Regions from separate parts of the Streptomyces rubrogriseus genome, predicted to be linked through region 2. Evidence: riboswitches for the same ligand, from Rfam matches in the RefSeq annotation. Region 2 holds a riboswitch; the other holds the start of a gene.

What was found. Region 2 has a riboswitch for cobalamin ahead of Sru02f_RS09765 (cobalamin biosynthesis protein). Riboswitches for the same ligand answer to the same signal wherever they lie in the genome.
Region 1: linked by a shared signal. The riboswitch ahead of Sru02f_RS31770 (ribonucleoside-diphosphate reductase subunit alpha) and the one ahead of Sru02f_RS09765 (cobalamin biosynthesis protein) in region 2 are both predicted to bind cobalamin.

The regions. Positions count from the first base shown of each region.
Region 1 is NZ_CP116256.1:7,079,183-7,094,423, reverse strand. Features, by position in the region: gene Sru02f_RS31775 (ribonucleotide-diphosphate reductase subunit beta) at 1-317, opposite strand, end outside; gene Sru02f_RS31770 (ribonucleoside-diphosphate reductase subunit alpha) at 317-2,692, opposite strand; cobalamin riboswitch at 2,822-2,965, opposite strand; gene Sru02f_RS31765 (GNAT family N-acetyltransferase) at 3,044-3,550, opposite strand; gene mctP (monocarboxylate uptake permease MctP) at 3,623-5,233, opposite strand; gene Sru02f_RS31755 (DUF3311 domain-containing protein) at 5,230-5,520, opposite strand; gene Sru02f_RS31750 (GntR family transcriptional regulator) at 5,656-6,420, opposite strand; gene dasA (N,N'-diacetylchitobiose ABC transporter substrate-binding protein DasA) at 6,876-8,153, shown strand; gene Sru02f_RS31740 (carbohydrate ABC transporter permease) at 8,242-9,228, shown strand; gene Sru02f_RS31735 (carbohydrate ABC transporter permease) at 9,225-10,055, shown strand; gene Sru02f_RS31730 (glycoside hydrolase family 3 protein) at 10,064-11,554, shown strand; gene nagB (glucosamine-6-phosphate deaminase) at 12,007-12,792, opposite strand; gene Sru02f_RS31720 (SDR family oxidoreductase) at 12,927-13,679, opposite strand; gene Sru02f_RS31715 (TetR/AcrR family transcriptional regulator) at 13,773-14,417, shown strand; gene Sru02f_RS31710 (PAS domain-containing sensor histidine kinase) at 14,845-15,241, shown strand, end outside.
Region 2 is NZ_CP116256.1:2,215,022-2,230,262, forward strand. Features, by position in the region: gene Sru02f_RS09730 (ZIP family metal transporter) at 31-759, shown strand; gene cobI (precorrin-2 C(20)-methyltransferase) at 780-1,511, opposite strand; gene Sru02f_RS09740 (cobyrinate a,c-diamide synthase) at 1,508-2,935, opposite strand; gene cobO (cob(I)yrinic acid a,c-diamide adenosyltransferase) at 2,929-3,528, opposite strand; gene Sru02f_RS09750 (putative cobaltochelatase) at 3,528-5,543, opposite strand; gene cobN (cobaltochelatase subunit CobN) at 5,540-9,193, opposite strand; gene Sru02f_RS09760 (cobyric acid synthase) at 9,190-10,698, opposite strand; gene Sru02f_RS09765 (cobalamin biosynthesis protein) at 10,695-11,678, opposite strand; cobalamin riboswitch at 11,785-11,925, opposite strand; gene Sru02f_RS09770 (hypothetical protein) at 12,077-12,298, opposite strand; gene pitH (low-affinity phosphate transporter PitH) at 12,333-13,604, opposite strand; gene Sru02f_RS09780 (class II aldolase/adducin family protein) at 13,823-14,482, shown strand; gene Sru02f_RS09785 (alpha/beta hydrolase family protein) at 14,597-15,241, shown strand, end outside.

The DNA.
Region 1 (15,241 bases), 4.9 Mb from region 2:
TGGCGGGACAGGTACAGCCGCGCCTCGGGGGAGTTGATGTGCTTGTAGAGGGTCAGCACCAGGTTGTTCGCGACGATCGAGTCACCGGTGGCGAAGAAGGCCACGAGCCGGCCGATCAGGTGCTGCTCCTCGGGGCTGAGCTTCGCCAGGTCGGCGACGTCCGAGTGGAGGTCGACCTCCTCGACGTGCCAGGTGTTCTTGATGGCGTCCCGGTAGCGCTCGTAGAAGTCCGGGTAGCGCATGGGGCGCAGGGTCAGTTCGAAGCCCGGGTCGAGCAGGTTCTTCGTGGTGGGCTGTGCGGGGGTCTCGGTGGTCATTACTGGCAGGCCTCGCAGGACTCGGGGTTTTCCAGGGAGCAGGCGACCGCTTCGGGGTCCGGGGCGGCCTGTACGGGGACGGTGGTGGTTCGGGCCGCGGCGCGGGCGATCCGGGTCGCCGGGCGCGAGCGCAGGTAGTAGGTGGTCTTCAGGCCCTGCTTCCAGGCGTACGCGTACATCGAGGAGAGCTTCCCGATGGTCGGCGTCTCCAGGAACAGGTTCAGCGACTGGGCCTGGTCGAGGTACGGGGTGCGGGCGGCGGCCATGTCGATCAGGCCGCGCTGCGGGATCTCCCAGGCGGTGCGGTACAGCGCCCGCACGTCCTCGGGGATCCAGGTGAAGCCCTGCACCGAGCCGCCCGCCTCGCGCAGCGCCTCACGGGTGCGGGCGTCCCACACGCCGAGCCGCTTGAGGTCGTCCACCAGGTACGAGTTGACCTGGAGGAACTCGCCCGACAGCGTCTCGCGCTTGAACAGGTTGGACACCTGCGGCTCGATGCACTCGTAGACGCCGGCGATGGAGGCGATGGTCGCGGTCGGGGCGATGGCCAGGAGCAGGGAGTTGCGCAGCCCGGTCGTCGCCATGCGCTCGCGCAGCGCGGCCCAGCGCTCCGGCCAGGCGGGCTCGACGCCGTAGTGGTCCGGGTGCAGCACACCCCGGGCCGTACGGGTCTTCTCCCAGGCGGGTAGCGGGCCGTTGCGCTCGGCGAGGTCGGCGGAGGTCTCGTACGCGGCGAGCATGATCCGCTCGGCGATGCGGGTGGACAGGGCCTTCGCCTCGGGGGAGTCGAAGGGCAGCCGGAGCTGGAAGAAGACGTCCTGGAGACCCATCGCGCCGAGGCCCACCGGACGCCAGCGGGCGTTGGAGCGGCCCGCCTGCTCGGTCGGGTAGAAGTTGATGTCGACGACCCGGTCCAGGAAGGTGACCGCGGTGCGGACGGTGGCGTCCAGGCGCTCCCAGTCCATGTCCCCGTGCGCCGGGTCGACGAACGCGCCGAGGTTGACCGAGCCCAGGTTGCAGACCGCGGTCTCCTCGTCGTCGGTGACCTCCAGGATCTCCGTGCAGAGGTTGGAGGAGTGGACGACGTGGCCGGGGGCCGCGGTCTGGTTGGCCGTGCGGTTGGCGGTGTCCTTGAAGGTCATCCAGCCGTTGCCGGTCTGCGCGAGGGTGCGCATCATGCGGCCGTACAGCTCACGGGCGGGCAGCGTCCTGCGGGCGAGCCCCGCCTCCTCCGCCCTGCGGTAGGCGGCGTCGAACTCCTCGCCCCACAGGTCGGTCAGCTCCGGCACGTCGGCGGGGGAGAACAGCGACCAGGTCCCGTCGGCGTCCACCCGGCGCATGAACTCGTCCGGCACCCAGTGCGCGAGGTTCAGGTTGTGCGTACGGCGGGCGTCCTCGCCGGTGTTGTCCCGCAGCTCCAGGAACTCCTCGACGTCCGCGTGCCAGGTCTCCAGGTAGACCGCGGCCGCGCCCTTGCGCCGGCCGCCCTGGTTCACGGCCGCCACCGAGGCGTCCAGCGTCTTCAGGAACGGGACGATGCCGTTGGAGTGCCCGTTGGTGCCGCGGATCAGCGAACCCCGGGCGCGGACGCGGGAGTAGGCGATGCCGATGCCGCCGGCGTGCTTGGACAGGCGGGCCACCTGGTGGAGGCGGTCGTAGAGGGAGTCCAGCTCGTCCTTGGGGGAGTCCAGGAGGTAGCAGGACGACATCTGGGCGTGCCGGGTGCCGGAGTTGAAGAGGGTGGGGGAGGACGGGAGGTAGTCCAGGCGGCTCATCAGGCCGTAGAGGGCGGCGACCTCGTCCACGGACCCGGTGGTGTCGTCCTCGGCGAGTCCGGCGGCGACCCGCAGCAGGAAGTGCTGGGGCGTCTCGACGGCCTTGCGGGTGATCGGGTGGCGGAGCAGGTAGCGGCTGTGGAGGGTGCGCAGGCCGAAGTAGCCGAAGCGGTCGTCGGCGTCCGGGTCGATCAGCGCGTCCAGGCGGTCCGCGTGCAGCCGTACGAAGTCGGCGGTGCGGTCGGCGATCAGGCCCTCGCGGTGGCCGGTGGCGACGGACTCGGTGAAGGTGACGACGCCCTGGGAGGCGGCCTCGGCGCGGATGCCGATGGTCAGCAGGCGGGCGGCCAGCCGGGAGTAGGCCGGGTCCTCGGAGATCAGGCCGGCGGCGGCCTCGGTGGCCAGCTCGCGCAGCTCGGCCTCGTCGGCGCGGGCGGACCGGCCGCGCAGTACGGCGGCGGCCACCCGGCCGGGGTCGGCGCCCTGGAGGTCGGCGGTCAGCCCGGTCAGGGTCCGCAGCAGGGCGGCACCGGGTCCGTCGGGTTCCCCGGTCGCCGTCACCGGGGTCGCTGAAGCCGGATCGGCTGGCGCGATGGTCACGTGGAGCACTCCCTCGCTCGGCACGGGGCCCGGCGGAGGGAGGGCAGGGGGGCAGCTCACGAGCGCACGCGGCGTCGCGTCCACCGGCCCACTCCACGAGGCCCGGACGTCATGGCACCCGGGCCAGGGCGGCCGGGCGCACTGTCGGCAGGTCCTCGGACTGGACAGGCGTGCGCGCACGTGCGAAGACGTACGGATGCACGCAAGTACACCGTTGCGGGACAGTTCCGGATTCACACCGGATTCCCCTGCGGCGACAGCGAGCACGAGCATACATCTTGTGCCGGGGGACGCGAGCACCCCCAGATGTTGTGTCCCGGCGGGGTGTAGTGACGGGGTGCCGCGGCCGTGTCAGAGCGTCAGTTCGTAGGTGAGCAGCATGATGTCGTCCAGCTCCGGCAGGGGATTCCAGTCGCGGTCGGGCGTGCGGACGAAGCCCAGGCGCGCGTAGAGGCGGTGGGCGGTGCGCATGGCGGTCTGGGTCGACAGCACGACGCCCGTGCAACCGGCCACCGTCCGGGCGCGGTCGACACAGGCCCGCACGAGCGCCTCGCCCGCCCCGCGGCCGCGCGCCTCGCGGGCGACGGCGAGCATGCGTATCTCGGCCTCGCCGGGTCGCGCTATGTCCGCCATGGGGCCGCCGGACGGCACGAAGGTCACGCCGCCGAGCACCCGGCCGTCGGCCACGGCGACCAGCACCTCGGCGGCCGCCGCCCGCTTGGCCACGTCGCGCAGCTCGTCCAGGTAGGAGTCGCTCTCCCCGAAGTCGAGGAGGCCGTCGCGCAGGTAGGCCTGCGCGGTGATCTCGCCGAGGGTGTCGTACTCCTCGGCTGTCGCCCGCCGGATCGTGAAGTCCATGACGCCGAGTGTGCCCGACGGGTACGACAACGGGCCGCCGGATTTCTCCGGCGGCCCGCCTCGAACCGGGGATCAGTGCGAGCTGCCCGCCGTGGCCGGGGGCAGTTCCACCTGGACGCCGGGGTCGCCGGCGTCCGCCGTGTAGTCGCTCGGCCTGGTCTCGTCGACGCCGTCGGGCGCCTTGACCGCCCTCAGGACGAAGGTCAGGACCACGGTGACCAGCACGTTCAGCACGAAGGCGGTGAGGCCGATGTAGCCGATCTCGCCGATGCCGGGGATCTCGTCGGAGGAGCCGCCGAAGTGCTTCTGCGTCGGCGAGGCGACACCGTAGGCGGCGACCGTGCCGTAGACCATGCCGACCGCCCAGCCGCCGAGCAGCGCCCAGCGGTGGAACCAGCGGGTGAACAGGCCGCCGACCAGGGCCGGGAAGGTCTGCAGGATCCAGATGCCGCCCAGCAGCTGGAAGTTGATCGCGACGGTCTTGTCCATGCCCAGGACGAAGATCAGCGCGCCCACCTTCACCAGGAGCGACACCAGCTTGGAGACCTTGGTCTCCTGCTGCGGCGTGGCGTCCGGCTTGATGAAGTCCTTGTAGATGTTGCGGGTGAAGAGGTTGGCGGCCGCGATCGACATGATCGCCGCCGGGACCAGGGCGCCGATGCCGATCGCCGCGAACGCCACGCCCGCGAACCAGTCCGGGAACATGTTCTCGAACAGCTGCGGGATCGCCAGCTGGCCGTTGTCCACCTTGACCCCGGCCGCGATCGCCATGAAGCCGAGCAGCGCGAGCAGGCCCAGCATCAGCGAGTACAGCGGCAGGATCGTGGTGTTGCGGCGGATCACCTCACGGCTGCGCGAGGACAGCGTGGCGGTGATCGAGTGCGGGTACATGAAGAGCGCCAGGGCCGAGCCGAGCGCCAGGGTCGCGTAGGTCCACTGGCCCCCCGCGTCCGGCACCACCCCGCCCTTGCCCGCCTCGGTGAACTTGTCGCTCGCCGACGCGAAGATGTCGTCGAAGCCGCCCAGCTTGATCGGGATGTAGATGATCGCCACCGCGATGACGATGTAGATCAGCGTGTCCTTCACGAACGCGATCAGCGCGGGCGCGCGCAGTCCCGACGAGTACGTGTACGCCGCGAGCACGCCGAAGGCGATCAGCAGCGGCAGGTCCTTGACGAACCAGTTGGTGTCCTCGCCGCCGCCGACGCCCATCACGTCGAGCACGGCCTGGATGCCGACCAGCTGGAGCGCGATGTACGGCATGGTCGCCAGGATGCCGGTGACGGCCACCGCCAGCGACAGGCCCTTGGAGCCGAACCGGCCGCGCACGAAGTCCGAGGTCGTCACGTACCCGTGCTTGTGCGAGACCGACCACAGGCGGGGCAGGAAGGTGAAGATCAGCGGATAGACCAGGATCGTGTACGGCACCGCGAAGAAGCCGGACGCGCCCGCCGCGTAGATCGCCGCCGGGACGGCCACGAAGGTGTACGCGGTGTACAGGTCGCCGCCCAGCAGGAACCAGGTGACCCAGGTGCCGAACGAGCGGCCGCCGAGGCCCCACTCGTCGAGGCTGTGCTCGTTCTCGGCCCGGCGCCAGCGGGCGGCCAGGAAGCCCATGGCGGTGACGAGGACGAAGAAGAAGATGAAGACGGCGAGTGCGACGCCGTTCACGCCGTCGTTCATCGCGACTCACCGCCCTTCGGGGCGGCGGGGGCGGCCGTGGAGTGGGCGGCGCGCCCGCGCTGGTCGCGCTGCCACAGCTTGTACGCGGTCACCGTCAGCAGGGTGGAGATCAGCACCCAGGCCATCTGGTACCAGTAGAAGAACGGGATGCCGATGAAGGTCGGGTCCGTCTTGGTGTACGAACCGACCCACAGCATGGCGACGAACGGTGCGACAAGACAGAGCCCGATGACGACGCGCACCGGCGTCACCACCGGCTCTCTGCTCACTTCTGTGTCTTCTGACATGCGCGGCTCCGTCCCCTCGCTGATCACCTCGTGCAGTGCGCACGAAATGTAGGTGACGGTGTCAAGACAGCGGAAGACCTCGTCCGTATATCGGTCCTCAACCGCAATCTGGGGCCCGGGTGAGCGGGCTCTGGTCTAGTCCTGGGGCCGCTTGAGGCGGGCCACGAACTTGTAGCGGTCGCCCCGGTACACCGAGCGCACCCACTCCACCGGCTGGCCGGTGCGGTCCTGGGAGTGCCGGGAGAGCATCAGCATGGGCAGGCCCACGTCGGTACCGAGCAGACCGGCCTCGCGCGGGGTGGCCAGGGAGGTCTCGATGGTCTCCTCGGCCTCGGCGAGATGGACGTCGTACACCTCGGCGAGCGCGGTGTAGAGGGACGTGTACTTCACCAGGGAGCGGCGCAGGGCCGGGAAGCGCTTCGCGCTGAGGTGGGTGGTCTCGATCGCCATCGGCTCGCCGTTGGCCATGCGCAGCCGCTCGATGCGCAGCACCCGGCCGCCGGCCGTGATGTCCAGCAGCCCGGCGAGCCGGTCGTCGGCGGTGATGTAGCCGATGTCCAGCAGCTGAGAGGTCGGTTCCAGGCCCTGGGCCCGCATGTCCTCGGTGTACGAGGTGAGTTGCAGCGCCTGCGACACCTTGGGCTTGGCGACGAAGGTGCCCTTGCCCTGGATGCGCTCCAGGCGGCCCTCGACCACCAGCTCCTGCAGGGCCTGGCGCACCGTCGTGCGCGAGGTGTCGAACTCGGCGGCCAGGGTGCGCTCCGGCGGGACCGGCGTGCCCGGCGTCTGGGTCCGGGTCATGTCGAGCAGATGCTTCTTCAGACGGTAGTACTTGGGCACGCGCGCGGTACGGACGGTCGCCCCACCCTCGTTCTCCGCACTGCTGACGTCGGTGCTCATGCTCTGCCTTCCCGGCTCCGGGTGCCGAAGCGACCGCTATCCCTGTCGGCCACGGCTCACATCGTGGCACGGCTTCGTGCCGGGATGGCCCCCGCACGCTCCGTGATCCCTTCTGTATACCCGCGGGAACACCCTTGGTCTAGTCCACAGAGTGGTCAGGCGTCGCTGGTACGCGCGTTCGGAGCCGTCGCGGCACGTCATTCGGTGGGAGGTGGTACACCCGGTCCCGGTCCGCCCGATCTGTCGCTTGCGCAATGAAAGGTCCCTGCATATCTCGGTCCCATCACGGAGGCGACGACTGGGTTTGAACACCCTTGACAGTCCTATTGGTCTGGGCCAAGCTCCCCGTACTGGTCTACACCATTGGTCCAGGTCCCGGCCCCATGGGCGGTCCGCGTCGACGAGCAACCGCGGGGAGGCAGGGGGGTTGTGTGGCATCCCTGAGGAGGGTTGGCGTGAAGCGCAAGCTTATAGCCGCGATCGGTATCGCGGGCATGATGGTCTCGATCGCCGCGTGCGGGGGCGACAGCGACGACGACGGCAAGAAGGCCGGCGCCGACGGCTACGCCGGCGAGACGCTCACCGTCTGGGTGATGGACGGCTCCTCCCCGGACGACTGGCAGGCGGACCTCGCCAAGGAGTTCGAGGCGAAGACCAAGGCCAAGGTCAAGTTCGAGATCCAGAAGTGGAACGGCATCCAGCAGAAGCTGACCACCGCCCTCTCCGAGGAGAACCCGCCCGACGTCTTCGAGATCGGCAACACCCAGACCCCGGCCTACGCCAAGACCGGCGGCCTCGCGGACCTGAGCGACCTCAAGGGCGAGATCGGCACCGACTGGTCCGAGTCCCTCAACAAGTCCGCCGTGTTCGACGGCAAGCAGTACGCGGCCCCGTGGTTCGTGGTCAACCGCGTCGTCGTCTACAACAAGAAGATCTGGGCGGACGCGGGCATCAAGGAACTGCCCAAGACCCGCGACGAGTTCTACAACGACCTCAAGACGATCGGCGAGAAGACCGACGCCGAGCCGATCTACCTGCCCGGCCAGAACTGGTACCACTTCGTGGGCCTGGTCATCGGCGAGGGCGGCGAGCTGGTCAAGAAGGACGGCGACAAGTACGTCTCCAACCTGGCCGACCCGAAGGTCGCCGCCGCCACCGAGACCTACAAGAAGTTCCAGGCCCTGTCCAAGGCGCCCAAGGACAAGGACGAGGCCACCCCGCAGCAGGGTGAGATCTTCTCCAAGGGCAAGACCGGCTCGTTCATCGGCATGGGCTGGGAGGGCGCCACCGCGATCGCCACCAACCCGGCGATCGAGAAGGACCTCGGCTACTTCACCATCCCCGGTCCCACGGCGGACAAGCCCGAGGGCGTCTTCCTCGGCGGCTCCAACCTGGCCGTCGCCGCGGGCAGCAAGAAGCAGGAGCTGGCCAAGGAGTTCCTGAAGATCGCGCTCTCCGACAAGTTCGAGGGCGGGCTGGCCAAGGCCAACGGCGTCATCCCGAACAAGGAGGCGCTGCAGAGCAACCTGAAGGGCAACGCCGCCGCCGAGGCCGCCGCGCCGGCCGCAGGTACCGGTGACACCACGCCGCTGATCCCGGAGTGGGCCGCCGTCGAGAACGACCCGAACCCGATCAAGACGTACCTGACGGCCGTCATGAAGGGTAAGTCCCCGGCCGAGGCCGCCAAGCAGGTCGAGGGCGAGTTCAACAAGCGCCTGGCGCAGCAGCAGTAGCACCGGGTGAGCCGGGGCGGGGGCTGACACACGACGGCCCCCGCCCCGGCGTCGAGGTGAACAGGTCGAGAAGAGAGAGACCGCGAGCATGACCGTGCAGACCGAACGGCCGCCCTCAGGCCCGTCGGACGTCCGCAAGGCGGACGGTGGGGGAACCGGCGGGCCCAGAGCGAGAGCCGCGTCGCGCGCCGGGGCGCTGGCCCCGTATCTGCTGCTGCTGCCCGCCGCCGCGGCCACCGTGCTGCTGCTCGGCTGGCCGTTGGTGAAGGACGGCCTGCTGTCCTTCCAGAACCTCAACATGGCGCAGCTGATCCAGCACGTCACCGAGTGGACCGGCTTCGACAACTACAAGGAGGTCCTCACCGGCGAGGACTTCTGGCGCGTCACCCTCCGTTCCATCATCTTCACCGCGGTCAACGTCGTCCTCACCATGGTGGTGGGCGGTCTGATCGGCCTGCTGCTCGCCCGCCTCGGCAGGGTGATGCGGTTCGTGCTGATGATCGGCCTGGTACTGGCGTGGGCCATGCCCGTGGTCGCCGCGACCACCGTCTACCAGTGGCTCTTCGCCCAGCGCTTCGGCGTCGTCAACTGGGTGCTCGACAAGCTCGGCTGGCACTCCATGGCCGACTTCAGCTGGACCGGCAGCCAGTTCTCGACCTTCTTCGTCGTCACCGTGCTGATCGTCTGGATGTCCGTCCCGTTCGTCGCGATCAACCTGTACGCCGCGACCACCACCATCCCCGACGAGCTGTACGAGGCCGCCGCCCTCGACGGGGCCGGCATGTGGCGCAGCTTCACCTCGGTCACCCTGCCGTTCCTGCGCCCGTTCCTCTACGCGACGACGTTCCTCGAGGTCATCTGGATCTTCAAGGCCTTCGTCCAGGTCTACACGTTCAACGGCGGCGGACCGGACCGTCTCACCGAGATCCTGCCCGTCTACGCCTACATCGAGGGCGTCGGCAACCAGCACTACGGCATGGGTGCGGCGATCGCGGTCCTGACCATCCTGATCCTGCTCGGCCTGACCGCGTACTACCTCAGGATCGTGCTCAAGCAAGAGGAGGACGAGCTGTGAAGCGCTCGCTCTTCGGCCGCGTGTGGCCCAACGTCACAGCCGTCGTCCTGTTCATCGGCCTGGTCTTCCCCGTCTACTGGATGTTCGCCACGGCCTTCAAGCCGACCGGGGACATCATCTCGGAGAACCCGGTCTGGTTCCCGACCGACGTCACCTTCGAGCACTTCAAGACCGCGACCGAGGCCGACCACTTCTGGACGTACGTGAGCAACTCGCTCATCGTCACCGTCTGCGCGGTCGTCTTCTCGCTGATCATCGCGCTGGCCGGATCCTTCGCCCTGGCGCGGATGCGGTTCAAGGGCCGGCGGGGCTTCATCGTCGGCTTCATGCTCGCCCAGATGGCGCCCTGGGAGGTCATGGTCATCGCGATCTACATGATCGTGCGCGACGCGTCGATGCTGAACAGCCTGGTGCCGCTCACGCTCTTCTACATGATGATGATCCTGCCCTTCACCATCCTGACGCTGCGCGGCTTCGTCGCCGCCGTGCCGAAGGAGCTGGAGGAGTCGGCGATGGTCGACGGCTGCACCCGGGTCCAGGCCTTCCGCCGCGTCATCCTGCCGCTGCTCGCGCCGGGCCTGATGTCCACCTCGATGTTCGGCTTCATCACCGCCTGGAACGAGCTGCCGCTCGTCCTGGTCGTCAACAAGGAGGCGGAGTCCCAGACCCTGCCGCTGTGGCTGACCAGCTTCCAGACCGTCTTCGGCGACAACTGGGGCGCGACCATGGCCGCCTCCTCCCTGTTCGCCGTCCCGATCCTGATCCTCTTCGTCTACCTCCAGCGCAAGGCCGTCAGCGGCCTGACCGCCGGCGCCGTGAAGGGATAGCACCACCGATGACGACCCTCGCCAGGGCCACCGACACCCTCACGCGCGACGCGCTCGCCGTCCTCCAGCCCGGCTTCGCCGGCACCACCGCCCCCGACTGGCTGCTGCGCCGCATCGGCGAAGGGCTGGCGTCCGTCGCCCTGTTCGGGCGCAACGTCACCTCGCCCGAGCAGGTGGCCGCCCTGACCGCACAGCTGCGCGCCGAGCGCGAGGACCTGCTGGTCGCGATCGACGAGGAGGGCGGCGACGTCACCCGGCTCGAGGTGCGCACCGGCTCCTCCTTCCCGGGCAACCACGCCCTCGGGGCGGTGGACGACGTCGGGCTCACCCGGGCGGTGGCCGCGGAACTGGGCCGCCGGCTCGCCGCCGCGGGCGTCAACTTCAACTGGGCGCCCTCCGCCGACGTGAACTCCAACCCGGACAACCCGGTGATCGGGGTGCGTGCCTTCGGCTCCGACACCGACCTGGTCGCCCGGCACACCGCCGCCTACATCACCGGGATGCAGTCCTCGGGCGTGGCCACCTCCGCCAAGCACTTCCCGGGCCACGGCGACACGGGCATCGACTCCCACCACGCCATGCCGCGCATCGACGTGGGCGCCGACGTGCTGGCCGAACGCGATCTGGTCCCGTTCCGGGCCGCCATCGCCGCGGGCAGCCGCGCGGTGATGAGCGCCCACATCCTGGTCCCGGCCCTGGACCCGGAGCTTCCGGCAACGTTGTCCCGGCGCATCCTGACCGACCTGCTCCGCGGCGAGCTGGGCTACGACGGGCTCATCGTCACCGACGGCATCGAGATGCAGGCCATCGCCGGGACCTACGGCATCGAACGCGGCACCGTCATGGCCATCGCCGCCGGTGCCGACGCGATCTGCGTGGGCGGCGGCCTGCACGACGAGGGCACCGTACGGCGGCTGAGCGACGCGTTGGTCGAGGCGGTCCGCGCGGGCGAACTGCCCGAGGAGCGCCTGGCCGACGCGGCCGAACGCGTCCGGTCCCTGTCCCGGTGGGCGGCGGAGAACCGTCCCGCCGACGGGGCTTCGGACACCGCCGACGGCGACGTCGGCCTGCGTGCGGCCCGCCGTGCGCTACGCGTCACCGTCGCGGGGGAGCCCGCGCCGCTCACCGAGGCGCCGTACGTCGCCGCGCTCACCCCGGTGGCGAACATCGCGGTCGGCGACGAGACCCCGTGGGGCGTGGCGGCCGAACTGGGCCGTCTGCTCCCGGGCACGGAGACCGGCAGCTTCAACGGCGCCGACGCGGGGTCCGAGGCGCTGGCCGCGGCGGGCTCCCGGCGCATCGTCGCCGTCGTCCGCGACGAGCACCGCCACCCCTGGATGGCGGCGGCCCTCGACGTCCTGCTGGCGGCCCGCCCTGACACGGTCGTCGTCGAGATGGGCGTCCCGCGTGCGGAGCCCCGCGGTGCCCTCCACCTGGCCACCCACGGCGCGGCCCGCGTCTGCGGCCGAGCGGCGGCGGAGGCCATCGCGGGCGTCTGACGACCACCCGTCGCCCACTGAAGGCGCCGGTCCCCGGACGGGGCCGGCGCCTTCAGCGTGGGTGGCCGCGCGGGGCTCCGGCGAAGGGCGGACACGCGGGCCCGGACGGAGGGCGGGGCGGGCCGTCGCCAGGCGGGCGCGGGGCGAGCGCCGGCGCCGACGGGAGTACGGGTACGGCGGTCGGTGCCCCCGGCGTCGACGGGAGTGCGGACACGGCGGCTGGTGCCGCGACCCGGCGCCGACGGGAGTACGGGTACGGCGGCTGGTGCCCCCCGGCGCCGACGGGAGTACGGGCACGGCGGTCGGGCCCGCGGCCCCGGGACGGTGCGGCTGGGGCGTGGGCGCCGTGCCGGTGGTGGTGCGGGTACGACGAAGGCGCCGGGGCCCTGTGACGGGATCCGGCGCCTTCCGCGCGCGTGTCGGTCCGCCCCGCAGACCGGGGGCGGGACAGGTCAGATGCCCTGCCAGTCCGGCTTGTGGGCGTAGGTGTGCCGGAAGTAGTCGGCGAGCTTCAGCTTGGACGCGGCGGCCTCGTCGACGACGACCGTGGCGTGCGGGTGCAGTTGCAGCGCGGAGGCCGGGCACACGGCCGCGACCGGACCCTCGACGCTCGCGGCGACCGCGTCGGCCTTGCCCTCACCGGTGGCGAGCAGCACCACGTGCCGCGCCTCCAGGATGGTGCCGATGCCCTGGGTGATCACGTGGTGCGGCACCTGCTCGATGTCGCCGTCGAAGAAGCGCGCGTTGTCGACCCGGGTCTGCTCGGTCAGGGTCTTGATCCGCGTCCGCGAGGCGAGCGAGGAGCACGGCTCGTTGAAGCCGATGTGCCCGTCCGTGCCGATGCCCAGCAGCTGCAGGTCGACCCCGCCGCTCCCGCCCAGCGCCGTGTCATAGGCCTCGCACGCGGCCTGCACGTCCGCGGCCGTCCCGTCGGGGCCCATGAACGCGTCCATGTCGATGCCCAGCGGTTCGAGCACCTCGCGCCGCAGCACCGAGCGGTACGACTCGGGGTGGTCCGCGGGCAGCCCCACGTATTCGTCGAGCTGGGCGATCCGTGCCCGCGCGGTGTCCACGGCACCCGAGCGCACCTTGGCCGCCAGCGCCTCGTACACGGGCAGCGGCGTCGAGCCGGTGGCCACCCCGAGCAGGGCGTCGGGCTTGCGCCGGAGCAGCTGCGCCATGGCTTCGGCTATGAGTTCGCCGCCCGCCTTGGCATCGGGAACGATGACAACTTCCACGCTGGCCTGCCGTTTCGAAGAGAGGACTCACCCGGGGCCCGGGACTGGCTATGTGGTTTAGACCAATCTAACAGAGCGGAGCCGCGCGGTCGCGCTGAAACGGTCAGGCGAGTGGTGCTGTGCCGGCGGTGGTGTCAGGTCAGTGAACCTCCCGTGGCGTCCACCCAACTGCCCGTGACCCACCGGCCCCCGTGCGAGGCGAGGAACGCGACCACGTCGGCCACCTCGGCCGTCGTCCCCACCCCGCCCAGCGCGGAGAGCGCCGCGGCCCGCTCCCAGCCGCCCTCGCTCCCGTGCAGCATCCCGGCCGTGTTGTCCGTGTCGATGATGCCGGGCGCCACCGAGTTCACCGTGATGCCCCGGGTGCCGAGCACCTTGGAGAGGTCGCGGGAGAACACGTCCAGCGCGCCCTTCGTCATCGCGTACGCCATGTTGTCCGGCATCACCGCCGTGCGGGCCAGGCCCGACGAGATGTTGACGACCCGGCCGCCGTCGCGCAGCCGCCCCATGCCGTGCTTGAGGATGAAGAACGGTGCCTTCACGTTGACCGTGAAGACCGCGTCGTACTCCGCCTCCCCTATCTCCCCGATGGCGCGGGTGCTGCCGATCCCCGCGTTGTTCACCAGCACGTCCAGCCCGTCGGCGTGTCTGTCGAACTGCTCCCACAACTCCTCGGCGGCACCCGGAGCGCTCAGGTCGGCCCTGATCGTGAACGCCGAGCCGCCCCCGGCCTCGATCGCGGCGACCGTCTCCTTCGCCGCTGCCTCGTTCCTCCCGTAGTGCACCGCGACCCGAGCGCCGTCGCGGCCCAGCCGCTCCGCGATGCCCCGCCCGATGCCCCTGCTCGCCCCCGTGACGAGTGCCGTCCTGCCCGCAAGCACGCCCATCCCGGCGCCCCCTTATTTCACTAGTGGTCGCTACAGAAATGACCGTACAGCGACCCGGCGACTTTTTCTAGTGGTCGCTATAAAATGCACTCCATGGTGAGCGGTGAGAAGAGTGAACGGTCCGGAGCGCCTGCTCGGAGCGGCACGGCCAGGACCCGCGGCCGTCCGCGCTCCTTCGACCGGGCCACGGCGCTGGAGGCGGCGCTGCTGGCCTTCTGGGAGCACGGGTACGAGGCCACGTCCGTCTCCGACCTGACGCGGGTCATGGACATCGGGGCCCCGAGCCTCTACGCCGCCTTCGGCGACAAGCGGTCGCTCTTCGAGGAGGTCGTCCAGGAGTACGGGGTGCGGTACGGCTCGTTCGGCGAGCGCGCCCTCGCCGAGGAGCCGACCGCGCGTGCGGGCATAGAGAGGATGCTGCGCGAGGCCGCCGCCGAGTACACGGCCCCGGGCCGGCCGCACGGCTGCCTCGTCATCCACGCGGCCGCCAACTGCTCGACCGCCGAGGTGGAGGAGTCCCTTCGGGAGCGGCGCAACGCGAACATCGCCGCCATCGAGAGCCGGATCGGTGCCGACGTGGACGGGGGAGTGCTGCCGCCGGACACCGACGCCGCCGCGCTCGCCCGGTACACCGGCGCGATGATCCAGGGCATGTCCCAGCAGGCGCGCGACGGTGCGAGCCGGGCGGAGCTGGAGGCGCTCGCGGAAATTGCCCTGGCGGTCTGGCCCCGAGGTTGAGCCAACGGGGTTAGGCTTCTGGCGGCTGCCCGGACGGCGGTGCGGTCGGCACAAGTACCAACAACAAACAACGTCCACCGCATGGACACGGTTAGTGGTCTAGTCCACAATGGTTGCTGAGGAACTGACCGTGTCGCTCACGCAAGGTGATCGTCAGGCTTCCGTCCTCCCCGCACAGGAGGACGGACCGAGGAACCGGCGCTCTCTGCCCTGACTGCTCCGGCTCCTCATCCTTCGGCCGACCGGGACCGCACACCCCACGGCCGATGTTGCTCCGGGCTGCGGTGCCGAGAGGGCTGAGGGTCCCTCTCAGGCGCCGCGGCCCGCGGGTGCTTCCGGGGGGCTCGCCGGCCGCTTCGGAGGCTGGGGCGCCGTGGAGAGCGGCTGGTTTCGAACGCTGTCCGTACCGCCAGGTACGCTCGGCCCCGTGCCCTCCATGAACGAACTCGTACGCCAGCACACCGCGCTCGACGACTCCGACCTCGAGTGGCTCCATCTGCTGGTCTCGGAGTGGCAGCTCCTCTCCGACCTCTCCTTCGCCGACCTGGTCCTCTGGGTCCCCACCCGCGACGGCACGCGCTACGTCTCCGTCGCCCAGATGCGGCCCAACACCGGACCCACCTCGTACCAGGACGACATGGTCGGCCACCTCGTCCCGCGCGGCCGGCGCCCCATGCTGGACGCCGCTCTGGACGAGGGCCGCATCGTGCGCGAGGGCGACCCCGAGTGGCGCGAGGAGGTCCCGGTCCGCGTCGAGTCCATCCCCGTACGCCGCCAGGGCCGCGTCCTCGGGGTCATCGCCCGCAACACCAACCTGCTCACGG
Region 2 (15,241 bases):
GAACGCGGGGTGATCGGATACCAAGGGCCCATGGCGGTCTTCGTCGCGCTCGGCGCGTTCCTGATGACGCTGGCCGGCGGCTGGACGGCGCAGCGCGTCACCGACCGACGCCACCTGGTCCTGGGCCTGGCCGGCGGCCTCATGCTCGGCGTGGTCGGCCTGGACCTGCTGCCCGAGGCCCTGGAGGCGGCGGGCGACGAGGTGTTCGGCGTACCCGCCGCACTCCTGCTCTTCGTGGCCGGATTCCTGCTCGCGCACCTGGTGGAACGCCTGCTGGCGGCCCGCCGCGCCGCACACGGCGCCGACGAGCACGGACACCGCTCGCCCGAGGTCGGTCTGACGGCCGCGGCCGCGATGGTCGGCCACAGCGCGATGGACGGCGTGGCGATCGGCGCGGCCTTCCAGGTCGGCGGCGGCATGGGCGCGGCGGTCGCGATGGCCGTGATCGCCCACGACTTCGCGGACGGCTTCAACACCTACACACTGACCAGCCTGTACGGCAACGCCCGCCGCCGCGCCGTCGCGATGCTGGTCGCCGACGCGATCGCCCCCGTCCTCGGCGCGTCCTCCACCCTCCTCTTCACCATCCCGGAGGGCGCGCTCGGCGCCTATCTCGGCCTCTTCGGCGGCGTACTCCTCTACCTCGCCGCGGCCGAGATCCTCCCCGAGGCCCACCACGAGCACCCCGCCCGCTCGACCCTGCTGTGCACGGTCGCGGGCGCGGCGTTCATCTGGCTGGTGGTGGGCATCGCGGAGTGAGCGCCGGGAACGGGAGGCGGTCACAGCTTCCCGCCCCGCCCGCCCTCGCGCCGGGCGGGCGCGATGAGCGTCGACAGATACGGCAACGGCGCGCCGTCCAGCTCGCCGGCCGGCCGCACCGACTCCTCCGGCAGCCCCAGCGCCGACCCCCACACGGCGTCGTCGAGGCGCCCGCTCTCCCGCAACGCCTCGGCCACCTCGGCCGCCTGACGGCCGAACTTGTAGGCGACGACCGTGCCGGGCCCGTGCAACGCCTCCTTGAGCACCGCGGACCCCGCGGTGACCGGCACCAGTGTCAACGGCTCCGTGCCCTCGGTCAGCACGGCCCCCGACCGTGCCGCGAGGTCCTGCATGGCGGTGATCCCCGGCACGGTCTCCACGACCGTCCCCGGCACGAGCGCGCCGACGGTCTGCGCGAGGTAGGTGAAGGTCGAGTACACGTTGGGATCACCGATGGTCGCGAAGGCGACGGCGGCATGCTCCCGCAGCAGCCCGGCCACCCGCTCACCGGCCGCGTCCCAGGCCGCCTCGCGCCGCGCCCGGTCGGTGCGCTCGTTCAGCGCGAACACGACCCGCACGATCTTCTCGGCGCCCACGTAGTGCAGCACGGTCGCCTCGGCACGGCCGCGCTCGCCGGTGTCCATGACGGGCACGACCACGACATCGGCGCCCCGCAGCGCGTTGACCCCCTTCACGGTCACCAGCTCGGGGTCCCCGGGCCCGACCCCCACTCCGATCAGCCTGCTGCTCATGACGTCCGGCACCTCTCCACGAACCGACGGGCGACACCGGGCTCGGCCGCCCAGTGCGTGTGCAGATAGCTCGCGTGCACACCGCGCTCCACGAATCCCTCGACGCGCCGCTCGGGCGCCCGCATCCCCCAGGCCGGCGCGGCCCCGGCCCCCGGCTCCACCACCGTCCGGTGGAACTCGTGCCCCCGCATCCGCGTCCCCGCCCCGGCCAGCGCACTGTCGGACACGGCCACGGCGTCCCGGTAGCCCAGCGTCAGCCGCTCCGACATCCGCGCGGCGGCGTCCAGCACCCCGCACATCGGCCGCCCGTCCAGCTCACGGCACAGATACAGCAGCCCCGCACACTCGGCGGCGACGGGAGCACCGCTGAACGCCAGCTCGGCGACGGACTTCCGCAGCGGCTCGTTGGCGGACAGCTCGGCGGCGTACACCTCGGGGAACCCGCCGCCGATCACCAGCCCAGCGGTCCCCTCGGGCAGCTCCTCGTCCCGCAACGGGTCGAACGTGACGACCTCGGCCCCGGCGGCCGCGAGCAGTTCGGTGTGCTCGGCGTAGGAGAACGTGAAGGCCGCTCCTCCGGCGACGGCAACGCGTGGCGTCGACTTCTCGACCGACCGAGACGGGATGGGGGTCCCCCCGCGCGAGCGCATTCGAGCGTGGGGGAGGGTGGGCATAGGCCCGGGGGTCCAGGGGGCGGAGCCCCCTGGCAACGGCCCGGCAGCCCGCGCCAACCCGACCAACGCCTCCAGGTCACACCCCGCGGCGACCTGCGCACCCATCGCCGTAACGGCATCCACCGCATCCGAGCCCCGCTCGGCGACAGGCACCAACCCCAGATGCCGGGAAGGCGTCTCCACGGGCGCGGCCCTGCGCAACACCCCCAGCACCGGCACCCCGACGGAGTCCACCGCCTCCCGCAACAACTCCTCGTGCCGATCGGACGCGACCTTGTTCAGGATCACGCCCCCGATCCGCGCCTCCGGGTCCCAGGACACGAACCCGTGCACCAGCGCCGCCACCGACCGCGACTGCGACGACGCGTCCACGACCAGCACCACCGGCGCCCGCAACAGCTTCGCGACCTGCGCGGTGGACGCCAGCTCGCCCTCCCCGGCGGCCCCGTCGTACAGCCCCATGACGCCCTCGACCACGGCGATGTCGCACCCGCGCGCCCCGTGCAGGAACAGCGGCCCGACCAGCTCGGGCCCGCACAGGTACGCGTCGAGGTTGCGGCCCACCCGCCCGGTGGCGAGCGCGTGGTAGCCGGGGTCGATGTAGTCGGGCCCGACCTTGTGCGGCGACACGGCGAGCCCGCGCCCGGTGAGCGCGGCCATCAGCCCGGTGGCGACGGTGGTCTTGCCGCTCCCGGACGAGGGCGCGGCAATGACCAGCCGAGGAACGGCGGAAGCCGGGGAGGTCACCACTCGATGCCCCTCTGCCCCTTCTGCCCCGCGTCCATCGGATGCTTGACCTTGGACATGTCGGTGACGAGATCGGCGAACTCCACGAGGGCGCCGGGCGCGTTCCGCCCGGTGATCACGACGTGCTGGGTCCCCGGCCGCTCGCGCAGCACCGACACCACCTCGTCGGTGTCGACCCACCCCCAGTGCATCGGGTAGGCGAACTCGTCCAGCACGTACAGCTTGTACGTCTCGGCGGCCAGGTCCCGCTTGACCTGCTCCCAGCCCTCGCGGGCCTTCTCCTCGTTGTCCATCTGGGCGTCCCGCTGGACCCAGGACCAGCCCTCGCCCATCTTGTGCCAGTCGACGGACCCGCCCTCGCCGCTGGCGCCCAGCACCCGCAGGGCGTTCTCCTCGCCGACCTTCCACTTCGCCGACTTGACGAACTGGAACACCCCGATCGGCCACCCCTGGTTCCAGGCCCGCAGCGCCAGCCCGAAGGCGGCGGTGGACTTGCCCTTCCCGATCCCCGTGTGCACCACGACCAGCGGACGGTTGCGCCGCTGCCGGGTCGTCAGCCCGTCGTCCGGTACGACACTCGGCTTGCCCTGCGGCATTACGCGGCCCTCCTGCTGCCCTGAACGTCCTTCACGAGACCGGCGATCGAGTCGGCCCGCAGCTCGTCCAACGTCACCGCGGTACCGCCCAGCTCACCCGCGAGCTGCCCGGCCAGCCCCAGCCGCACGGGCCCCGACTCGCAGTCCACGACGACGGAGGCGGTGCCCTCGGCGGCGAACAGCCGCGCGGCGCGCGAGGCCAGCGCGACGGGCTCGGGGCCGCCGGTGGCCCGCCCGTCCGTCACGACGACCACCAGCGCCCGCCGCGCCGGATCCCGCAGCCGCTCCACCCGCAGCACCTCGTGCGCGCGCAGCAGCCCGGCGGCCAGCGGCGTACGCCCGCCCGTCGGCAGCGACTCCAGCCGCACCGCCGCCGCGTCCACCGACGACGTCGGCGGCAGCGCCACATCGGCCGCCGAACCCCGGAAGGTCACCAGCCCCACCTTGTCCCGCCGCTGGTACGCGTCCAGCAGCAGCGACAGCACGGCACCCTTGACGGCACTCATCCGCTGCCGCGCGGCCATCGACCCGGAGGCGTCCACCACGAACAGCACGAGGTTGCCCTCACGCCCCTCACGGCTCGCCTGCCGCAGGTCGTCCCGGCGTACCACGAGCCCCGGCCCGCTGCGGCCCCTTGCCCGCTGGTGCGGTGCGGCGGCCTGCACGGTGGCGGCCAGGTGCAGCTTGGTCAGGGCCCCCTGCGGCCGCCGGGCGCCCGTGGTCCGCCCGTGCTCGGTCCGCGCCCGCGAACGCCGCCCGGCGGCGCCCTCACCCAGCCCCGGCACGCTCAGCACCTTGGTCCGGAACGGCTCGGCGGCACGCGCCGGCTGCTGCTCCCCGGCACCGGAACCGGACGGCTGCGGCTCGCCGCCCTCCCCGGCCTCGGGCCGCGCGGCGGCGTCGCCGCCGCCCTGCGGCCCGTCGTCGGGCTCGGGCTGCCCGCCGGGACCGCCGCCGGGACCCGGATCGGGGTCGTCGTCCCCGTCCTCGCCCTGGCCGTCCTGCCCGCCGAACTCCTCCAGCGTCTCGTCCAGCTTGTCCTCGTCCAACCCCGGGGCGTCGAACGGATTGCGCCGCCGCCGGTGGGGAAGTGCGAGCAGCGCTGCCTGCCGCACGTCCTCGGCGAGCACCTCGGTCCGTCCGGCCCAGGCCGCCAGCGCGGTCGCCGTCCGGGCCATCACGATGTCGGCCCGCATGCCGTCCACCTCGAAGGCGGCACAGGTCGCCGCGATCTGCCGCAGCGCCCCGTCGCCAAGCCGCACCGACGGCAGCAGCTGCCGCGCCGCCGCGATCCGCGCCCGTACGGCGGACTCCTCGTCGGCCCAGCGCGTGGCGAAACCGGCCGGGTCGTCGTCGTACGCCAGCCGGCGCCGTACGACCTCCACGCGCTGATCGGGCTCGCGCGAGGCGGCGACCTCGACGGTGAGCCCGAACCGGTCCAGCAACTGCGGGCGCAGCTCGCCCTCTTCGGGGTTCATGGTCCCGACGAGCAGGAACCGCGCCGCGTGCCGCACCGACACGCCCTCGCGCTCGACGTAGGAGGCGCCCATCGCGGCGGCGTCCAGCAGCAGGTCCACGAGGTGGTCGTGGAGCAGGTTGACCTCGTCGACGTACAGGATCCCGCGGTGCGCGTCGGCCAGCAACCCCGGCTCGAAGGCCTTCACGCCCTCCGCCAGCGCCCGCTCGATGTCCAGCGCGCCCACCAGCCGGTCCTCGGAGGCGCCGACGGGCAACTCGACCATGCGGGCCGGACGCGAGGCGAAGGCACCCGGCGCGTGCGGGCCGTCCGGGCAGTCCGGGTCGGGGGAGTCGGGGTCGCAGGAGAAACGGCACCCGGAGACGACGTCCACCCCGGGCATCAGCGCCGACAGCGCCCGCACGGCCGTGGACTTCGCGGTGCCCTTCTCGCCGCGCACCAGCACACCGCCGACGGCCGGGGAGACGGCGTTCAGCAGCAGCGCGAGCCGCAGGTCGTCCTGGCCCACGACGGCCGTGAACGGGAACGGGGTACTCACTTGTCGTCGCCCTCCAAGTCGCCTTCGAGCTCCAGATAGGTGGCGCGCAGCCGCTCCAGCGTCTCCGCGTCGGGTTCGGCCCACAGGCCGCGGTCGGCGGCCTCCAGCAGCCGCTCGGTGATGCCGCGCAGCGCCCAGGGGTTGGACTTCTTCATGAAGTCCCGGTTCTCGGGCGAGAACACGTACTCGGCGCTGAGCCGCTCGTACATCCAGTCGTCCACGACACCGGCCGTGGCGTCGTACCCGAAGAGGTAGTCCACGGTGGCCGCCATCTCGAAGGCGCCCTTGTAGCCGTGCCGCCGCATCGCGGCCATCCAGCGCGGGTTGACCACCCGGGCCCGGAAGACGCGGTGCGTCTCCTCGCCCAGCGTCCGGGTCCTCACCTGGTCGGGAGTGGCGGAGTCGCCGACGTAAGCCTCGGGGGAGTCCCCTGTGAGGTGCCGCACCATGGCGACCATGCCGCCGTGGTACTGGAAGTAGTCGTCGGCGTCCACGAGGTCGTGCTCGCGCGTGTCCACGTTCTTCGCCGCCACCGCGATCCGCCGGAACGCCGTCTCCATGTCCCCGCGCGCCGCGCGCCCGTCGAGCCCGCGCCCGTAGGCGTAGCCGCCCCACACCGCGTACACCTCGGCGAGGTCCGCGTCGGAGCGCCAGTTGCGGGCGTCGATCAGCGGCAGCAGACCGGCGCCGTACGCGCCCGGCTTGGAACCGAAGATGCGGGAGGTCGCCCGGCGCCGGTCGCCGTGCTCGGCGGTGTCCTCGTCGGCGTGCGCCTTCACGAAGTTGTCCGAGGCGGGCTCGTCCAGCTCCGCCACCGCCCGCACCGCGTCGTCGATCAGCCCGACCACGTGCGGGAACGCGTCCCGGAAGAAGCCCGAGATGCGCACCGTGACGTCGACGCGCGGCCGGCCCAGTTCCGCGACCGGGACCACCTCGAAGCCCGTCACCCGGCGCGACGCGTCGTCCCAGACCGGGCGGCAGCCCAGCAGCGCGAGGATCTCGGCGATGTCGTCGCCCTGGGTGCGCATCGCGGAGGTGCCCCACACCGTGAGGCCGACCGACTTCGGGTACTCACCGGTGTCGGTCAGGTACCGCTGGATCAGTGAGTCCGCGAGCGACTGGCCCACCTCCCAGCTCAGCCGGGACGGGATGGCCTTCGGGTCGACGGAGTAGAAGTTCCGGCCGGTCGGCAGGACGTTGACCAGCCCGCGGGTCGGGGAGCCCGACGGCCCGGCCGGGACGTAACCGCCGTCCAGGGCCCGCAGGATGTGCCCGATCTCGTCCGTCGTGCGGGCGAGCCTCGGTACGACCTCCGCGCAGGCGAACTCCAGCACCGCCACCGCGTCGGCGAGTTCGGTGCCCAGCACGTCCCGCACCAGGCCCGGGACGGCCCCCGCGTCCCACTCCCGCAGCTCCATCCCCTCCGCGAACCGCCGGCACAGCTGCTCCAGCAGGTCGATCGCGTCGGCCGCCGACCGCGCCGGGCCGTCCACCAGGTCCGTCAGTTCCGCCGGCACCTTCACCGGGGCGCCGGGCTCGGCCAGCAGTTCCTTCTCCACCAGCCCGAAGTGCTCGGCCAGACAGGCCCGCAGGCCCGGCAGCGCGTTCGCCTGCCCGCCCCACACCTGCGAGGCGCGCAGCACCGCCAGGACGAGGTTGACGCGCGGCTCGCCGACCGGGCCGCCGCCCAGGACGTGCAGGCCGTCGCGGATCTGCACGTCCTTGATCTCGCACAGGTAGCCGTCGATGTGCATGACGAACTCGTCGAAGTCGTCGTCGTCCGGCTGGTCGTCCACGTGCAGGTCGTGGTGGAGCTCGGCCGCCTTGACCAGCGTCCAGATCTGGGCCCGGACTGCCGGTGCCTTGGTCGGGTCCAGGTCGGAGACGAGGGCGTACTCGTCGAGGAGCTGCTCCAGCTTGGCCAGGTCGCCGTAGGTGTCGGCGCGCGCCATCGGCGGCACGAGGTGGTCGACGACGGTGGCGTGACCGCGGCGCTTGGCCTGGGTGCCCTCGCCGGGGTCGTTGACGATGAAGGGGTAGATCAGCGGCAGGTCGCCGAGCACGGCGTCCGGCGCGCAGCCCGCGCTCAGCCCCAGCCCCTTGCCCGGCAGCCACTCCATCGTGCCGTGCTTGCCCATGTGCACGATCGCGTCGGCGCCGAAGCTGCTGTCCAGCCAGCGGTAGGCGGCCATGTAGTGGTGCGACGGCGGCATGTCCGGGTCGTGGTAGATCGCGATCGGGTTCTCCCCGAAGCCGCGCGGCGGCTGGATCATCACCACGACGTTCCCGAACTGGAGGGAGGCCAGCACGATGTCGTCACCGTCCACGTACAGCGAGCCCGGCGGCTCGCCCCACGCCTCCCGCATGCCGTCCCGCAGCTCCGGGTCGAGCTTCTCGAACCAGGCCCGGTAGTCGGCCAGCGGCACCCGCGCGGGCGCCGCCGCCAGCTGGTCCTCCGTCAGCCACTCCACGTCGTGACCGCCCGCCTCGATCAGCCGGTGGATCAACTCGTCGCCCTCGGAGGGGTACTCGGTGACCCCGTACCCCGCCTCCCGCAGCGCGTCCAGGACCCGCACCGCGGACGCGGGGGTGTCCAGGCCGACGGCGTTGCCGACCCGGGAGTGCTTGGTCGGGTACGCCGTGAAGACCAGCGCGAGCTTCTTCTCGGCGTTCGGCTTGTGCCCGAGCGCCGCGTGCCGTACGGCGATCCCGGCGACCCGCCCGGCCCGCTCGGGGTCGGCGACGTAGACCGGCACCTCGTCCGGACCCTGCTCCTTGAAGGAGAACGGCACCGTGACCAGCCGCCCGTCGAACTCCGGGATCGCCACCTGCATCGCCGCGTCCATGGGGGAGAGCGCGGCGTCCGAAGCCTGCCAGGCGGCCCGGGAGGAGGTGAGGCAGAGCCCTTGCAACACCGGGATGTTCAAGTCGGCCAGCGCGCCGATGTCCCAGGCCTCCTCGTCACCGCCCGCCGAGGCCTGCGAGGCGTGCGTGCCGCCGGCCGCGAGGACCGTGGCGACCAGGGCGTCGGCCCGGCCCAGCAGCTCGTACAGCCCGGGGTCCGCGCCGCGCAGCGAACCGCAGTACACCGGCAGGGCGTTGGCGCCGCGCGCCTCGATCGCGTCGCACAGCGTGTCGACGAAGGCGGTGTTGCCGCTGAGCTGGTGGGCGCGGTAGAAGAGCACGCCGACCGTCGGGCGGCCCTCGACGAAGGCCCGGGTGCCGTGGACGCCGTACTCCGGCATCTTCCGCGGCTCGTCGAAGCCCTCGCCGGTCAGCAGCACCGTGTCGGACAGGAACCGGGCGAGCTGGGTGAGGTTGTCCGGACCGCCCTCGACCAGGTAGCGCAGCGCCTGCGCCACCACCCCGGCCGGGACCGAGGACTCCGCCATCAGCTCCGCGTCCGGCACGCTCTCGCCGCCCAGCAGGACGGTCGGGATGCCGGCGGCCCCCAGTGCGGCGAGCCCGTCCTCCCAGGCGCGCTTGCCGCCGAGCAGGCGCACGACGGCGAGGTCCGCGCCGTCGATCAGGTCCGGCAGTTCCTCCCCGACGTCGACCCGGGTCGGGTTGCCGATCCGGTAGGCGGCGTCCGACGCGCGGGCCGCCAGCAGGTCCGTGTCGGCGGTCGACAACAACAGCACTGTGCTCATGCGGGCGCTCCCGGTGGAATGAAGGGCAGTCCGTGCGGCGCGCCGGACTCGATGAGCCGCCACAGCGCGTCCGTGTCCGCGTGGTGTTCGATCAGGTCGCCGAGCCGGTCGAGCTGCTCCTCGCGCAGCGCGGCGAACGAGGTGTCGGGGGCCGACACGAAGCGGCGGCCCGCGGCGGCGGCCACCTCGCGCAGGAACGCCCGCCGGAAGTCGTCCGACTCCAGCGAGCCGTGCCAGTGCGTGCCCCAGGTCTGGCCGACCCGGCAGCCGTCCAAGAAGGCGTCCCCGCCGGTCACTTCGGCGACCCCGTGGTGGATCTCGTACCCCTCGACGCGCTCGCCGAGGGCCTCGCCCACCGGCCGGGTGAGGGTCTTCTCGCGGTCGAACCGCACCCGCACGGGGAGCAGTCCCAGCCCGTCCACGTGCCCGGCGCGCGACTCGACCTCGTCCTCGATGTGCTCGCCGAGGAGCTGGAAGCCGCCGCAGATGCCGAGCACCGGCCGCCGCTCGGCCACCCTGCGCGCGATCGCGTCCGCGAGCCCGCGCTCGCGCAGCCACTCCAGGGCCCGGACCGTCCCGCGCGTCCCCGGCACGATCACCAGGTCGGCGTCGGCCAGTTCCTCCGGACGGTCCACGAACCGCACCACGACACCGGGTTCGGCGGCCAGCGCGTCCACGTCCGTGAAGTTGGACATCAGCGGGACCGCGCAGACGGCGACCCGCAGCACGTCCTCGCCGACCGGCGGCGCGACGACCGACTCCCGCACCGTCCCGCGCAGCGAGACCCGCAGACCGTCCTCCTCGTCGATGCCGAGCCCGTGCCGGAACGGCAGCACGCCGTACGTCCGCCGCCCGGTGAGGCCGCGCAGCATCTCCAACCCGGGCTCCAGCAGCGACACATCACCCCGGAACTTGTTCACCAGGAACCCGGCGACCAGTGCCTGGTCCTCGGGCGCCAGCAGCGCCACCGTGCCGAAGAAGGACGCGAAGACGCCGCCGCGGTCGATGTCGCCGACGACGAGGACGGGGAGTCCGGCGCCCCGGGCGATCCCCATGTTCACGATGTCGGTGCGGCGCAGGTTGATCTCGGCGGGGCTGCCGGCGCCCTCGCAGATCACCGCGTCGTAGGTGCCGCGCAGTTCGGCCAGCGAGTCGAGCACCGTGCCGAGCAACCGCTCCTGGCGCCCGCCGTGATAGCCGCGGGCGCTCGTCTCGCCCACCGGCCTGCCGAGCAGCACGACCTGGCTGCTGCGCTCCCCGCCGGGCTTGAGCAGCACGGGGTTCATGTGCGCGCTCGGCTCCACCCGGCAGGCCTGGGCCTGCATGGCCTGCGCCCGCCCGATCTCGGCGCCGTCCCGGGTCACGAAGGAGTTGAGCGACATGTTCTGCGCCTTGAAGGGCGCCACCTTGACGCCCTGGCGGACCAGCCAGCGGCAGATCCCGGCGGTGACGACGCTCTTGCCGGCGTCGGAGGTGGTACCGGCGACGAGGAGGCCACCGTTCATGAGGTACGTCCCTTCGTGACACCCGGGTTCTTGGCGGTGGCCCGGCGCGCGAGCAGCCGCGCGCCCGCGCACACGCCCAGCGCCAGCCAGCCCACGCGCCGGGACAGCCGTACCGCACGGTCGATGTCGCCGGAACCGGCCCGTACGGCGCGTCCCGCGGCGCCGTTGAGGACGGGCCGGTGCTCGACCCGCCCGCCGTAGGAGAGCGTGCCGCCGAGCCGCACGCCGAGGGCGCCCGCGAAGGAGGCCTCCACGGGCCCGGCGTTGGGGCTCGGGTGCCGTGCGGCGTCCGCCCGCCAGGCCCGTACGGCGCCGCGCGGGTCGCCGCCCGCCACGGTGGTCAGCACGGCGGTGAGCCGGGCGCCCGGCCAGCCCGCGAGGTCGTCGAGGCGGGCCGAGGCCCAGCCGTAGCGGCGGTACCTGGGCGACTTGTGGCCGACCATCGCGTCCAGCGTGTTCACGGCCCGGAAGCCGAGCAGCCCGGGCACCCCGGCCACCGCGCCCCAGACCAGGGCGCCCACCACCGCGTCCGAGGTGTTCTCGGCGACGGACTCCACGACGGCCCGGGCGATCCCGTCGGCGTCCAGCGCCTGCGGGTCCCGCCCGCACAGGTGCGGCAGCCGCGCCCGCGCCGCCTCGACGTCCCCGGCGTCCAGGGCACGGCCGACGGCGGTGGCCTCGCGGGCCAGCGAGGTGCCGCCGACGACCGACCAGGTGGCCGCGGCGGTCAGCGCGACGGAGGCGGCGGGGGAGCGGCGTACGGCGTGCGCGGCGGCCGAGCCGAGGACGACGGCGCCGCCGGCGCACACGACGGTGTGCAGGGCGCCCCGGCCCCGGTGGTCCCGCCACAGCACCTGTTCCACGGCGCCCGCGGCACGGCCGAACGCGGCGACCGGGTGTCCGCGGCGAGGATCGCCGAGGAGGAGGTCACCGAGGAGGCCGGCGGCGGCGCCGTACGCGAAGACGCGTCCGGCACGCACGGCTCAGCCGGCCGTGGGAAGGGGAAGTCGAAGCGTGTCGCTGGTGAGCCCGGAACGGCAGCCGCGCATGGCGATAGGTCCTCACTCAGGGTGTCCGCGCCCTGGTTCGAAGAGCACGGCGGCGAGAGTTCCTGGCTCCCGGGGATCCTGTCCCCGGTCACAGTGGCGGGACCGCGCCGGATTCGCACCGGGCTTCCTCTTCTGCCGCCGTAGATGGCCCCGGAAGTCCACCACGGCCCGCGAACACCCGTCAACCTGGCGTTGACCTGCGACGGGGGAGTGTGCGAAGGCCCACACCCGAGTGGTGTGCGCCGGCACGCGAAGAGGCGGGGCGCGGAACGGTTCGAGTCCGTCCCGCACCCCGCCCCGGGGGCGTGCGCCCGTGAGACGGGCGACGCTCAGGCGACGATCAGATAGATCCCGTACGCCACCGCCGCCGTGCAGGCCGCGAAGCACGCGTAGGCGCCGGTGACCGCGAGGGTCGCGGAGCCGCCCCGGGCGGTGGCCCGCTCCTGGCGGGAGAGGCCGACGATGCCGAGGGTGAACAGGCCCACCAGGGCCACCGTGACCACGAGGCTGACGCCGAAGACGGAGCCGAGGGCTGCCCAGTCGATGCTCATGGAGGTTCGCTTCCTTCGTACCCGGCAGGCGGGTTCAGACGGTGGTGGCGGCCGACGGGGCCTTGGGGTCGGGGGCGGCGGCCGGGGACGGGACGGTGGCCGCCAGTTCCTCGGTCGCGCCCGTCGGGGGCGGCGACACGGCGGCCATCGCCGTGGTGACCACACCGGCGGGCTCGGGCTGCCCCGGCCCCTCGGTGTCCACCGGGCCGCCGTCGACGACGTTGGTGTGGTCGACGACCTCGCGGCGGGAGATCCGCCAGATCGCGAAGCTGGAGGCGATCAGGAACACCGCGACGAGGGCGGTGCCCCAGTCGCCGGCGCGGCAGACCCATTCGGCGAGCGCGGCGACCAGGGCCGCGGCGGGCAGCGTCAGGCCCCAGGCGACGAACATCCGGGTGGCCGTGGACCAGCGGACCACGCCGCCCTTGCGGCCGAGGCCCGCGCCCATCACCGCACCGGAGACCGAGTGCGTGGTGGACAGCGAGAAGCCGAGGTGGGAGGAGGCCAGGATGACCGTGGCGGCGCTGGTCTGGGCGGCGAAGCCCTGCTGCGGCTGGAGGTCGGTCAGGCCCTTGCCCATGGTGCGGATGATGCGCCAGCCGCCCAGGTAGGTGCCGAGCGCGATGGCCAGACCCGCGCTGAGGATGACCCACACCGGCGGGTCGGAGTCGGGGGCGAGCGAGCCGCCGGCGATCAGGGCGAGGGTGATGATGCCCATGGTCTTCTGGGCGTCGTTGGTGCCGTGCGCCAGCGAGACCAGACCGGCGGAGGCGATCTGCCCGGCGCGGTAGCCCTTCGCGGCGGCCTTGCCGTCGGCCTTGCGGCCCAGCGAGTACGTCAACCGGGACGCGAGCAGCGCCGCGAGGCCGGCCACGATCGGGGCGGCGATCGCGGGCAGCAGCACCTTGGTGACGAGCACGTCGCCGTTGACCGCGCCGATGCCGGCCGAGGCGACGGCGGCACCGATCAGGCCGCCCATCAGGGCGTGCGAGGAGCTGGACGGGAGCCCGACCAGCCAGGTCAGGAGGTTCCAGAGGATCGCGCCGACCAGGGCGGCGAAGATGACCTCGGGACGGATGCCGGTCTCGTCGACGAGACCCTTGGAGATCGTGTTGGCGACCTCCACGGAGAGGAAGGCGCCTACAAGGTTGAGGACGGCGGACATCGCCACCGCCACCTTGGGCTTGAGCGCACCGGTCGAAATGGTCGTCGCCATCGCGTTCGCGGTGTCGTGGAAACCGTTCGTGAAATCAAACGCGAGTGCGGTTACCACCACAATCGCGAGGATCAGCGAGAAGCTTTCCATTTACCCAGGCAATCGTTCGAGGTCGTTGGCGCGACGAACGTAGGTAACCAGGGTGAACGGAAGATGAACTGGGCAGGGCGTCACGGTGACCGGAAGCGGTGTCACGGCCTCCCTCTGCGTGCCCGCCCCGCTGCTCTCCGGAGACGTCCCTGGCAGGATCACCGCGAGGGCGTTCGGCGACGGGACGTGAGGGGCGCGCGGGCGCCCGGGAGGAGACGGTGACTGTGACGCGATCGCGCGAGGAAGACGCCTGGGCGGAACTCGTCGCGGCGGCCCGCCGGACGGTCTCGGACGGGCTGGTGGTCGGCACCTCCGGCAACGTGTCGGTGCGCGTCGGCGACACGGTCCTGGTCACCCCGTCGGGCGTCCCCTACGACCGGCTCACTCCGGACCACGCGACCGGCGTCGACCTGGACGGACGGCAGGTGCTCGGCACCCTCGTCCCCACCAGCGAACTGCCCATGCACCTCGCCGTGTACCGCGCCGACCCCGGCGCCCGGGCCGTCGTCCACACCCACGCCGTGCACGCGACGGCGGTCTCGCTGCTCGTCCCCGAACTCCCGCCGGTGCACTACATGACCGCCGCCCTCGGCGGCCCCGTCCGGGTCGCCCCCTACGCGGCCTACGGCACCGCCGAACTCGCCCGCGGCATGCTCGAAGCCCTCGCCGACCGCACCGGCTGCCTGCTCCGCAACCACGGCACGATCACCTACGGCACCTCCCTCGACCAGGCCTACGACCGCACCGCCCAGCTCGAGTGGATGTGCCGCCTGTGGCTGACCGCGTCCTCGGTGCCGGGCCACTCGCCGTCCCTGCTGACGCCGGCCCAGCTCGCCGAGGTGACCGAACGCCTCCGGGGGTACGGGCAGCGAAGCTGACGCGCGGTGCGTGCCGGGCGGCTGCGCGGGTACCGGCTACGGGAACGAAGACCCCCGTCACCCACTGTCACGCGTCCACTGGCCGCCCGAGGACTCCACCAGGAGACTGGCCCCATGCGCACTGTCACCGCAACGGCAGCCGCCGTCACCGCAGCACTGGCGACCGGGGTGGCGAGCGTCGCCGCCGGCCGGCTCGCCAGCGACGCCGCGCTCAAGGCGCCCCCCGGCCGGCCGCTGCCCACCGAGCCACGGCTCACCGTGCACGGGACCGCCGCCGGGCAGATCACCCTCACCCGGCACCTGGCCGCCCTGCGCCCCGGCCGGTACGGGCTCGCCGGCGACGGCTCCCACGCCGTCCTCGGCCCCGTCCTGGACACCGCCGAGCACGGCGCCGACACCGTCGTACGCCGCCTCGAACGCGTCACGCACGGCACCCTCGCGACCGGCGACCGGGCCTGGTTCACCCCCAACCTGTACGTCGGGAACCCGGGCACGGCCCTCGACCTCGAGTACGCCGACGTCGAGGTCCCGGGGGAACTGGGGCCGCTCCCGGCCTGGTTCCTGCCCGGGGCCCGGCCGACCTGGATCGTCGCCGTGCACGGCCTGGCCGCCACCCGCGAACACGCGCTGAACCTGATCGCCCCCCTGCACCGCCGCAACGTCCCGGTGCTCGCCCTCGCCTACCGCGGCGACGTCGGCGCACCGCCCTCGCCCGACGGCCTGCACCACTTCGGCGAGACCGAATGGCGCGACCTGGAC